Regions from separate parts of the Bacillus sp. PK6-16 genome, predicted to be linked through region 2. Evidence: a T-box and tRNA genes for the amino acid it is inferred to sense, from the RefSeq annotation. Region 2 holds a T-box; the other holds one or more tRNA genes.

Region 1 (4,958 bases), 1.2 Mb from region 2:
GAAGCTTAGAAAGAGGAGACACTGTGTACCAATCTTTCAAAGATACTCCAATAAAATACATATTGAATTTGTATAAGAAAGCCAATACTTTTTTTGGTATACAAGGAAGTTATACTGCACAACTTCTCCTATATGGAATGTTGTTTCTTGTCTTAATCACTTTCTCCTTGTTTTACTAACAAAAAAGGATCTCACATAAACTGGAGATCCTTTTTAATTTATATTAATTTTTCATATCGAAAATATTGTTTATCCACAAGCATATTTTTCATAAATAAAGCTCAGATTATATTTTTTCTCTAAGCTCATTCGTTGTTCGTCATCGCACCAATAGAAAAGAATATCATGAATCGTTGCGTAACGCTTATTTTTAAGAAATAGCCTAAAGAATGATGGTAAACAATCATGTAATTGTATAAATATATAATTGCGTAGTGTTTCTTCTTTATATTCAATGCCCTTACAAATATACAGTAATTCTTCACAATAATATGCATGCTGTGGAACTTGTATCATTTCGAAAAATGGCACATAAGATAGTAGCTTTCCAATAAAATGACCATATCGATCCATTACTCCTATCGTCATATGCTCCATCATTTCTTTCATCACATATAAATAATCATCTACATGCGTTGTCTTTAATGGGTCTAAGCGATCGGAAATTTGAGATAATACAGCTCTTTGACATGCTAAAACTGCCTGACTAGGTCCATAATATGATAGGAAATCTGTACACTTACGATATTTCCGTAATAAATCATGTGTATACAAATCATATACAAAAGTATTACAATACATTGCTAAACTCATCATATCACTATTTAATTGCTCTTTTGATAATGATTTCGCTCTCTTGCACATATAAAAGAATGTAAATTCCAATACTTCTTTATGAGATAATAAATGTTTACAATCGGTTATACACTTCTCATTAAATTTAACTCTATCCCAAATTTCAATATCCCTATCTGTCAATTCACCTATACGATATTTAATAATTAAATAATTTAAAGCAACTGATTGCGTCAAAAGATCCCATGTTTCATATTCCAATGAAGTATGAACAAACTCAGCTAATCCTTGCGCTATCATAAAATCATTTGCCTCTTCATACCAACCAATCTCTTGGCATAAGCGAAGAATACGCACTAAAGTTGGAATTTCATCTTTATGAAACTGCGGTAATTTCTTTGCTTTATTCATGCCATATACGATAAATGCCGCTAAATTTTCTTCTTTATAAAATTCTTTCTCTTTCCATACTAATATAGTTCGTTCTTTCCCCTCACCTTTTGGGTGACAAGGTACAAGCAAAGAAAATAATTCAGCGAAATTATTTGGTTCTATATATGTATCTGTAACCAAATTCCAATTTGGATCGCCCTGTACAGCCTTCATATAATTCCCCTTCCCTTTTCATCTATGTAGGAAATATTAATTTATTATCGCACCACTAAAAATTAATATTGTTATATTCAAAATCTCTCATAATACTTATATCTATCAGTATATCATCTTTTCTCTTATTAAAAATTAAGAATAACAAATTTTAAAAAAATGTCGAAATTATTAACCACATACTTATTATATAATGTCTCAGATACATCACGCTAACATATTAGTTTAATCCATATATACTAGAATAATGTATCTGAAATTTATATATAATTTAGCTCTTTATGAGTGACCATTAAACTCTCGGTTAATGAAAGCTTCAATTTACTCTGTACGCTCTGAGATTTCGCTCAAGGCAAATCCAGCTTGATCATCTGCTGATTCCCTTATAGCTAAATCTCCTAGTGCTAACATGCCAATAAGTTGACCACTATCAACTACTGGTAATCGTCTAATTTGATGCTGTGCCATTAGCTCTGTAGCTTTTTCAATAGAATCATTTGGAGAAACTGAGATAATATTTGTTGTCATTACATTTGTAATCTTATTAGATCCAGGATGTTTTTCAGCAATCCCTCGAACGACTAAATCACGATCAGTAACAAGCCCAACAACTTGCTCATTTTCAACAACAGGAATTAATCCAACCGATTCTTCCTTCATTTTTACAGCTGCCTCATATACATTGTCTAGCGGTGTACAATGTACAATATGGGTACTCATTAAGTCTCTCACTCGTGTCATTATTATTTCCTCCTTTTTATACATACCATAGCTTTTCCAAAATTCCTTTATTTATTTCTGGAAAGTAACGTAATAAAAAGGATTAACAAAATAAAAAAGAGCCAGCATAATGCTGACTCTTTTTGTATGACCCGTACGGGATTCGAACCCGTGTTACCGCCGTGAAAGGGCGGTGTCTTAACCACTTGACCAACGGGCCATGGCTCCGCAGGTAGGACTCGAACCTACGACCGATCGGTTAACAGCCGATAGCTCTACCACTGAGCTACTGCGGAATAATATATGGTGGGCCTAAATGGACTCGAACCATCGACCTCACGCTTATCAGGCGTGCGCTCTAACCAGCTGAGCTATAGGCCCATATACTTTACAGGGGCAGTAGGAATCGAACCCACACTGGAGGTTTTGGAGACCTCAGTTCTACCTTTAAACTATGCCCCTAAATGATGCCGGCTAGAGGACTTGAACCCCCAACCTACTGATTACAAGTCAGTTGCTCTACCAATTGAGCTAAGCCGGCATAAAAAAATGGTGGCTCGGGACGGAATCGAACCGCCGACACGAGGATTTTCAGTCCTCTGCTCTACCGACTGAGCTACCGAGCCAACATAAATGGCGGTCCCGACCGGGGTCGAACCGGCGATCTCCTGCGTGACAGGCAGGCATGTTAACCACTACACCACGGGACCATTTGGTTGCGGGGACAGGATTTGAACCTGCGACCTTCGGGTTATGAGCCCGACGAGCTACCGTGCTGCTCCACCCCGCGACAATATAAAATTTTAAAAAATGGAGGAGGTAGAGGGATTCGAACCCCCGCGCGACTCTCGCCGCCTGTCGGTTTTCAAGACCGATCCCTTCAGCCGAACTTGGGTATACCTCCATAAAGGAAAAAATAAATATTTTATTATTATATGTCTACACCATTAAAGAAAAAATGGAGGAGGTAGAGGGATTCGAACCCCCGCGCGATTCTCACCGCCTGTCGGTTTTCAAGACCGATCCCTTCAGCCGAACTTGGGTATACCTCCGAGACATATATTAAATAAAGTGGAGCCTAGCGGGATCGAACCGCTGACCTCCTGCGTGCAAGGCAGGCGCTCTCCCAGCTGAGCTAAGGCCCCATGTTTTTTGGGAATATCGGGAAGACAGGATTTGAACCTGCGACCCCCTGGTCCCAAACCAGGTGCTCTACCAAGCTGAGCCACTTCCCGTTAATAAAAGCGCGCCCGAGAGGAGTCGAACCCCTAACCTCTTGATCCGTAGTCAAACGCTCTATCCAATTGAGCTACGGGCGCATATGGTGCCGAGGGCGGGGGTCGAACCCGCACGGTGGTCACCCACCGCAGGATTTTAAGTCCTGTGCGTCTGCCTGTTCCGCCACCCCGGCATGTCATATTGAAAATTGGAGCGGAAGACGGGATTCGAACCCGCGACCCCAACCTTGGCAAGGTTGTATTCTACCACTGAACTACTTCCGCAAGACATGTATGAGTTATTTTATTAAAAGTGCGGGTGAAGGGAGTCGAACCCCCACGCCAAAGGCGCTAGATCCTAAGTCTAGTGCGTCTGCCAATTCCGCCACACCCGCATATTTCATTAAAATGGTGAGCCATGAAGGACTCGAACCTTCGACCCTCTGATTAAAAGTCAGATGCTCTACCAACTGAGCTAATGGCTCTTAATGGCTGGGCTAGCTGGATTCGAACCAGCGCATGACGGAGTCAAAGTCCGTTGCCTTACCGCTTGGCTATAGCCCATTAATTAAGAATGGTGGAGGGGGGCAGATTCGAACTGCCGAACCCGAAGGAGCGGATTTACAGTCCGCCGCGTTTAGCCACTTCGCTACCCCTCCGACATATATGGTGGAGGATGACGGGATCGAACCGCCGACCCCCTGCTTGTAAGGCAGGTGCTCTCCCAGCTGAGCTAATCCTCCATTTTGCCTGGCAACGTCCTACTCTCACAGGGACAAGGTCCCAACTACCATCGGCGCTAGAGAGCTTAACTTCCGTGTTCGGTATGGGAACGGGTGTGACCTCTCTGCCATCATTACCAGACTGTATTCATTTAAGACAAGAATCATTTTAACTCATTTGACCTCGAAAGTCAATAAGTTTTTTATATTCTTTCAAAACTAGATAACATTTGCTACATATTATATGGTTAAGTCCTCGATCTATTAGTATTCGTCAGCTCCACATGTCACCATGCTTCCACCTCGAACCTATCAACCTGATCATCTTTCAGGGATCTTACTAGCTTACGCTATGGGAAATCTCATCTTGAGGGGGGCTTCATGCTTAGATGCTTTCAGCACTTATCCCTTCCGCACATAGCTACCCAGCTATGCCCTTGGCAGAACAACTGGTACACCAGCGGTGCGTCCATCCCGGTCCTCTCGTACTAAGGACAGCTCCTCTCAAATTTCCTACGCCCACGACGGATAGGGACCGAACTGTCTCACGACGTTCTGAACCCAGCTCGCGTACCGCTTTAATGGGCGAACAGCCCAACCCTTGGGACCGACTACAGCCCCAGGATGCGATGAGCCGACATCGAGGTGCCAAACCTCCCCGTCGATGTGGACTCTTGGGGGAGATAAGCCTGTTATCCCCGGGGTAGCTTTTATCCGTTGAGCGATGGCCCTTCCATGCGGAACCACCGGATCACTAAGCCCGACTTTCGTCCCTGCTCGACTTGTAGGTCTCGCAGTCAAGCTCCCTTATGCCTTTGCACTCTACGAATGATTTCCAACCATTCTGAGGGAACCTTTGGGCGCCTCCGTTACACTTTAGGAGGCGACCGCCCCAGTC
Region 2 (4,958 bases):
TGCTGGTACATTGTTTGCAGGTGGTGTATTTGAAGGCCTCGGACAAAGTTTTTCTACGAAAGGGATTATCTTTGGACTATTAGCTGCTGTCTCTTTTTCATTCTATGTTTTTGCAAGCGGGCGCGTCGCTACGGATGTTCCGCCTTATACGAAAAGCTTCCTTATGACAACAAGCGCTACTCTTATCGTATGCCTATTCTTTCCGCCAACCTTTTTAACAGACGGTGCTTTGCAAGCCGGTCTATGGAAATATGCTTTCTTCCTCGGATTATTCGGCGTTGTTGTACCTGTCATTTGTTTTTCAATCGGTGTACCAAAGGTTGGAACAGGGCTTGGTACGATATTAGGTGCAGCTGAATTACCAACTGCTATTATTGCTTCTATTACACTTGTACATGAAGTCGTAACGTTCATGCAGTGGATTGGAATTATTTTCATATTGGTTGGGATCTTCACTCCTCAGCTGCTTACGGCTAGGAAAGAAAGGAAACAAAATCGCGTGCATAGCGCTTGAAAAAATACAGAATTTATATAAAAGATATAACTGCAATTAAAATAAGTAAATTTATCTGGAGGTATAAATGACTATTTTAAGCATCGTATTTTTTGCTATTATGTGTATCTTCTTCCTAATAAGATATATGAAAGAAAAGAAATTTTACGATTTACTTCTCATTCCCGTTTGTATATATGCAGGAGCAGTGAAAACTCCTTTCGTAGAGTACTTAAACTTTAATACTACATTTAAAATAACGTATGATATTGCAGCTATTATTCTTGTAATCCTTGCTGTACTTTTCTTTTTGAAAGATAAGAAAGAGAATCATACTGTATAACAAAAGACCTTTCATTTACTTGAAAGGTCTTTTTCTCTATCTCATTTTACTGCTCCATACAGCTTCTCTATCTCATGCTCAATTTGTTTTACATCGATTCGCTCAAATAATGGCTGTACGCTATCAATTCTACTTGGCAACGTATTTTGCGGTTCCCAATTTCGTTTCACAATCGACAATGTGTTTCTAACCCTTTCACTTGAAAATGGTAAAAACGGTTCAAGGAGATTTGCAAAATTAGCGATAAGATACACACAGTTATAAATCGTTTCTTCACATGAAACTGGATCATCTTCTCTTTGTTTCCAAGGCTGCTTTTCATCAAAGTATTTATTTGCAAAACGTACTGCATCAAATATTGTTTCTAGCGCCACCTTAAATTTAGTTTGCTCAATCGCCTCTCCTACATGTTTATATAATCCTTCTACTTTATCTTTCAGCTCTACCTCAATACTTCCCTTCGGCACGATACCACCATAATATTTTTCAATAAACTTTAATGTCCGGTTCACAAAGTTCCCGTATGCACCTAATAATTCACTATTATGACTGTAAATAAATTCCCGCCATGAAAAATCAGTATCGCGATTTTCTGGTGCGTTGACGGTTAAAAAGTAACGAATAGAATCTGGATCATAGCGTTCTAATATGTCAGGCACCCATACTGCCCAGTTTTTACTTGTAGATAATTTTCTTTTTTCAACTGTTAAATATTCATTCGAAACGATATGACGCGGGATTGCTTCCTCCCCTATTCCAAGTAATACCGCTGGCCAAATGACGGAATGAAACGGAATATTATCCTTTCCGTGCACATAATATGTTTTCGCTTCGCTATCCCAAAACTCTTGATCATCTTTCCCTGTTTCTTCAGCCCAATGTTTACTCGCTGAATAATAGCCTGTCACTGCTTCAATCCATACGTAAATTTTCTTATCTTCATACCCTTCTACTGGAATTGGTACCCCAATTGGTAAATCACGTGATACGGCCCTATCTAGTAATCCTTCCTTTACATATCTCTCTGTTAGTTGAATCGCATTGTCGCGCCATGTCCCTATTTGCTTGGCAATTTCTACAGCCCTTTTAATTTGCTCCTGAAATGTATGCAATGCGAAATAGAAATGCTCTGTTTCCTGTACAGATGGTGTACTACCACATAACTTACATTTCTTTTCTAACAAATCGAGTGGATCTAAAATAGCAGAACACGCATCGCATTGATCTCCTCTTGCTGCTTCATGACAATGTGGACATATTCCTTCTACATAACGATCCGGTAAAAACTGCGTACACGTTTCACAATACGCTTGTTCCACTATTTTTTTATAAATATGTCCTTCTTCTAATAAACGTAAAAAAACATTTTGAACCGTTTCATGATGGTGCTCACTATCTGTACGTGTATAGCAATCATAAGTAAAACCAAGGCTACGAAAACATCGCTGGAACTCTTCATGATACTGATCAGCAATTTCCTTCGCTGTCACACCTTCTTGTTTTGCTCTAATTGCAATCGGTGTTCCATTACAATCACTTCCCGAAACATACAACACATTCTCACCTTTGGACCGGTAATAACGTGCTAAAATATCTCCAGGTAATAAACTCGCAATATGGCCAAGATGTAATGAACCATTCGCATACGGCCAAGCGCCCCCAATAAAAATACTCATCTTACATTCCTCCTTTAAAATATAAAAAGCCCCACCCCTATCTTAAAAAAGATAAGGGCGGGGCTGTATAAACAGTCGCGGTACCACCTTATTTCGCCAATTACTCACATAATTAGCCTTAACAAGTACGGAGCTATATGCTCTTATACTGTGGTTTTGATAACGAGTACCAACTCTCGTCGCCGCCTACTATTATCATTTGATAAGTTCAGGACGAAGCTCAAAGGCCATTGTTCAAATGAATATTCTTGCTTCTTCTCAGCTACCGAAGCTCTCTGGAAAGAATGTGTTCATCCTACTTTTCCTTTTCAACGCTTTTACGTATAACAAGTATTGTACGACTTAATCACAGAAAAATCAAACTTTTATCCGGAAAGAAAAGGAAATTACATCCCCCTGCCGAATACCTATACGTTCACAAAAGGAGTGATAACATTGAACCAAAAACAACTAAGCACTATAAATGAAAAAAGCTGGAATACAGCTGCTTATGAAGCTTGGACGAATCGCCATGGGGCGCCAGAGGATTATGCAAAAAAAATTATGGAAGATCCCACACGCGAAGTAGCACATTATTTACCTTACATACAATCTCCAAAAGGAAAACGTATTATTAACTTACTCGGCTCAAAAGGAAATAAAGGTGTTGCTCTCGCTCTTTTAGGCTCTGACGTAACAGTTGTTGATATTTCAGCAAGTAATGCAAAATATGCAAATGAACTTGCGGACGCAGCAGGTGTCTCTATCCAGTATGTCGTTTCTGATGTATTAAATGTGCAGCTCTCCGAATCATTTGATATCGTATTGCTGGAACTTGGTGTACTCCATTACTTTCTAGATTTAAAACCACTCTTTCAAAAAATTGCTACTTTACTTAAGCGAGATGGAATGCTTATCCTTCGTGACTATCATCCTGTTTACACGAAATTATTAGGAGTCGACCACCCATCATTTCAGGCCAATGGAAATTATTTCGATGAAGAATTAATTGAAGATGATGTTGCTTATAGCATCCTTCTTACAGAAGCACAGAAAGAATCGCTACCTAAAACAACCATCCGTCGCTGGACGCTAGGAGAAATCATTACAACAATTGCGGAAGAACGTTTTAAAATCGAAAAACTAGTTGAAGAACATGGATCTCATCAAAGATGGGTCTTTCCTTCTACTGCACCAGAAGGAATCGAAGAACGTATCCCTGGTCTATATACAATAATTGCGACAGCATGCAAAAAAGGATCCCTTCACGGATAGGATCCTTTTTGCATGCTCACGCATATAAGTTGAGGTTGGAGATTACCATAATTCTGTAGAATAGGACACAAGATATTTCAACATTTCGTCTCTGACTTACGTCGTCAAAAAGGGGTATGACCAACATAACGAAGAGTAATGTTTTTAGTTGATACTGATAATCGTTATCAACTAATTAGAAGTATACATGATGTCATTTCAAATTTCAATAGCATTTCTAATATTTATTTATGAATTTTATGATATGCAAATGTATACATTTTAAGAACTTTTTCTAATACCAATCTGACTCCTTCCATTATCTGCTATAATTTTCATTGAACAGATTAATAACTTCATAATAATGTTTTTATTAATTTTGTTTTAAATATCTATAAATCATAATAAATAGTTTAAATAAAGGTAGGGGTAACGATGAAATATGTTAGTATTCGAAAAAAACTACTGTTCACACTCTTAAGCATTTCTTCTTTATTTAGCATTGCTCTTATTGTTATTCTTTCATTCGCCATGAATCAAGCAAGTGAAATCGAAACGTTAAAAAATGATGTATCAAAAAGAGCGACGATTTTAAAAGAACGTGGCGATTGGTTCCAAGCACAAGTTGCTGGTTTACAAGAATATTTGCTATCACATGATCAAAAAGGATTAGATAAGTTCAATCGAGAAGGGAAAAAATTAGCTGATACTAGAGAGAAAGTAACAAGTGACAAGAAGCTCCCAGAAGGAATGAAAGAAGCTATTTTAATGGGGGGAAAATGGCGTAGCGTCATGGATAATGAGGTACTACCTCTTGCGCGTGAAGGAAAATGGGAAGAAGCATCCAAAATTGCTTTATCACAAACAGATTATGTAAATGATCTTTTAGGTCGTTTTAATAAATATACAAATGAAGAGAATGAGAAACGTGACGCATTAATTGCTGATGTCGAGTCTTCTTCATCACTTATTCAATATATTATTTTCTTCTCACTCATTACATGTACATTAACGTCTATCTTATTAGCATGGTGGTTCTCTGGTAAACTTGTTAAACCAATTCGACAAATTGATGAGAAGTTAAAAGAATTAGCTTCTCAAGATGGAGATTTAACGGCTAGATTACACGTAACAAGTAAAGATGAAATTGGTGACATTGCAAATTCCTTTAATCAAATGCTCACTAACTTACAGCATATAATAAAACAAGTTC

Evidence for each region. A T-box is a leader RNA that pairs with one kind of tRNA and senses whether it is charged. The one in region 2 lies ahead of metG (methionine--tRNA ligase), so its partner is inferred to be a tRNA-Met.
Region 1: it encodes a tRNA-Met, which carries the amino acid that the T-box ahead of metG (methionine--tRNA ligase) is inferred to sense. The anticodon was not compared.

What each region holds. Positions count from the first base shown of each region.
Region 1 covers NZ_CP096511.1:4,566,907-4,571,864, forward strand. The annotation lists gene M1D66_RS23480 (hypothetical protein) at 1-9, shown strand, start outside; gene M1D66_RS23485 (DUF3965 domain-containing protein) at 250-1,401, opposite strand; gene M1D66_RS23490 (CBS domain-containing protein) at 1,723-2,142, opposite strand; tRNA gene M1D66_RS23495 (tRNA-Glu) at 2,270-2,341, opposite strand; tRNA gene M1D66_RS23500 (tRNA-Asn) at 2,343-2,417, opposite strand; tRNA gene M1D66_RS23505 (tRNA-Ile) at 2,426-2,502, opposite strand; tRNA gene M1D66_RS23510 (tRNA-Trp) at 2,513-2,583, opposite strand; tRNA gene M1D66_RS23515 (tRNA-Thr) at 2,590-2,662, opposite strand; tRNA gene M1D66_RS23520 (tRNA-Phe) at 2,672-2,747, opposite strand; tRNA gene M1D66_RS23525 (tRNA-Asp) at 2,756-2,831, opposite strand; tRNA gene M1D66_RS23530 (tRNA-Met) at 2,835-2,911, opposite strand; tRNA gene M1D66_RS23535 (tRNA-Ser) at 2,933-3,025, opposite strand; tRNA gene M1D66_RS23540 (tRNA-Ser) at 3,081-3,173, opposite strand; tRNA gene M1D66_RS23545 (tRNA-Ala) at 3,194-3,266, opposite strand; tRNA gene M1D66_RS23550 (tRNA-Pro) at 3,283-3,356, opposite strand; tRNA gene M1D66_RS23555 (tRNA-Arg) at 3,367-3,440, opposite strand; tRNA gene M1D66_RS23560 (tRNA-Leu) at 3,444-3,532, opposite strand; tRNA gene M1D66_RS23565 (tRNA-Gly) at 3,549-3,623, opposite strand; tRNA gene M1D66_RS23570 (tRNA-Leu) at 3,653-3,733, opposite strand; tRNA gene M1D66_RS23575 (tRNA-Lys) at 3,748-3,823, opposite strand; tRNA gene M1D66_RS23580 (tRNA-Gln) at 3,828-3,902, opposite strand; tRNA gene M1D66_RS23585 (tRNA-Tyr) at 3,914-3,997, opposite strand; tRNA gene M1D66_RS23590 (tRNA-Val) at 4,006-4,081, opposite strand; rRNA gene rrf (5S ribosomal RNA) at 4,087-4,202, opposite strand; rRNA gene M1D66_RS23600 (23S ribosomal RNA) at 4,305-4,958, opposite strand, start outside.
Region 2 covers NZ_CP096511.1:450,445-455,402, reverse strand. The annotation lists gene M1D66_RS02165 (EamA family transporter) at 1-514, shown strand, start outside; gene M1D66_RS02160 (hypothetical protein) at 582-836, shown strand; gene metG (methionine--tRNA ligase) at 878-2,512, opposite strand; T-box leader at 2,563-2,833, opposite strand; gene M1D66_RS02150 (class I SAM-dependent methyltransferase) at 2,948-3,766, shown strand; gene M1D66_RS02145 (methyl-accepting chemotaxis protein) at 4,181-4,958, shown strand, end outside.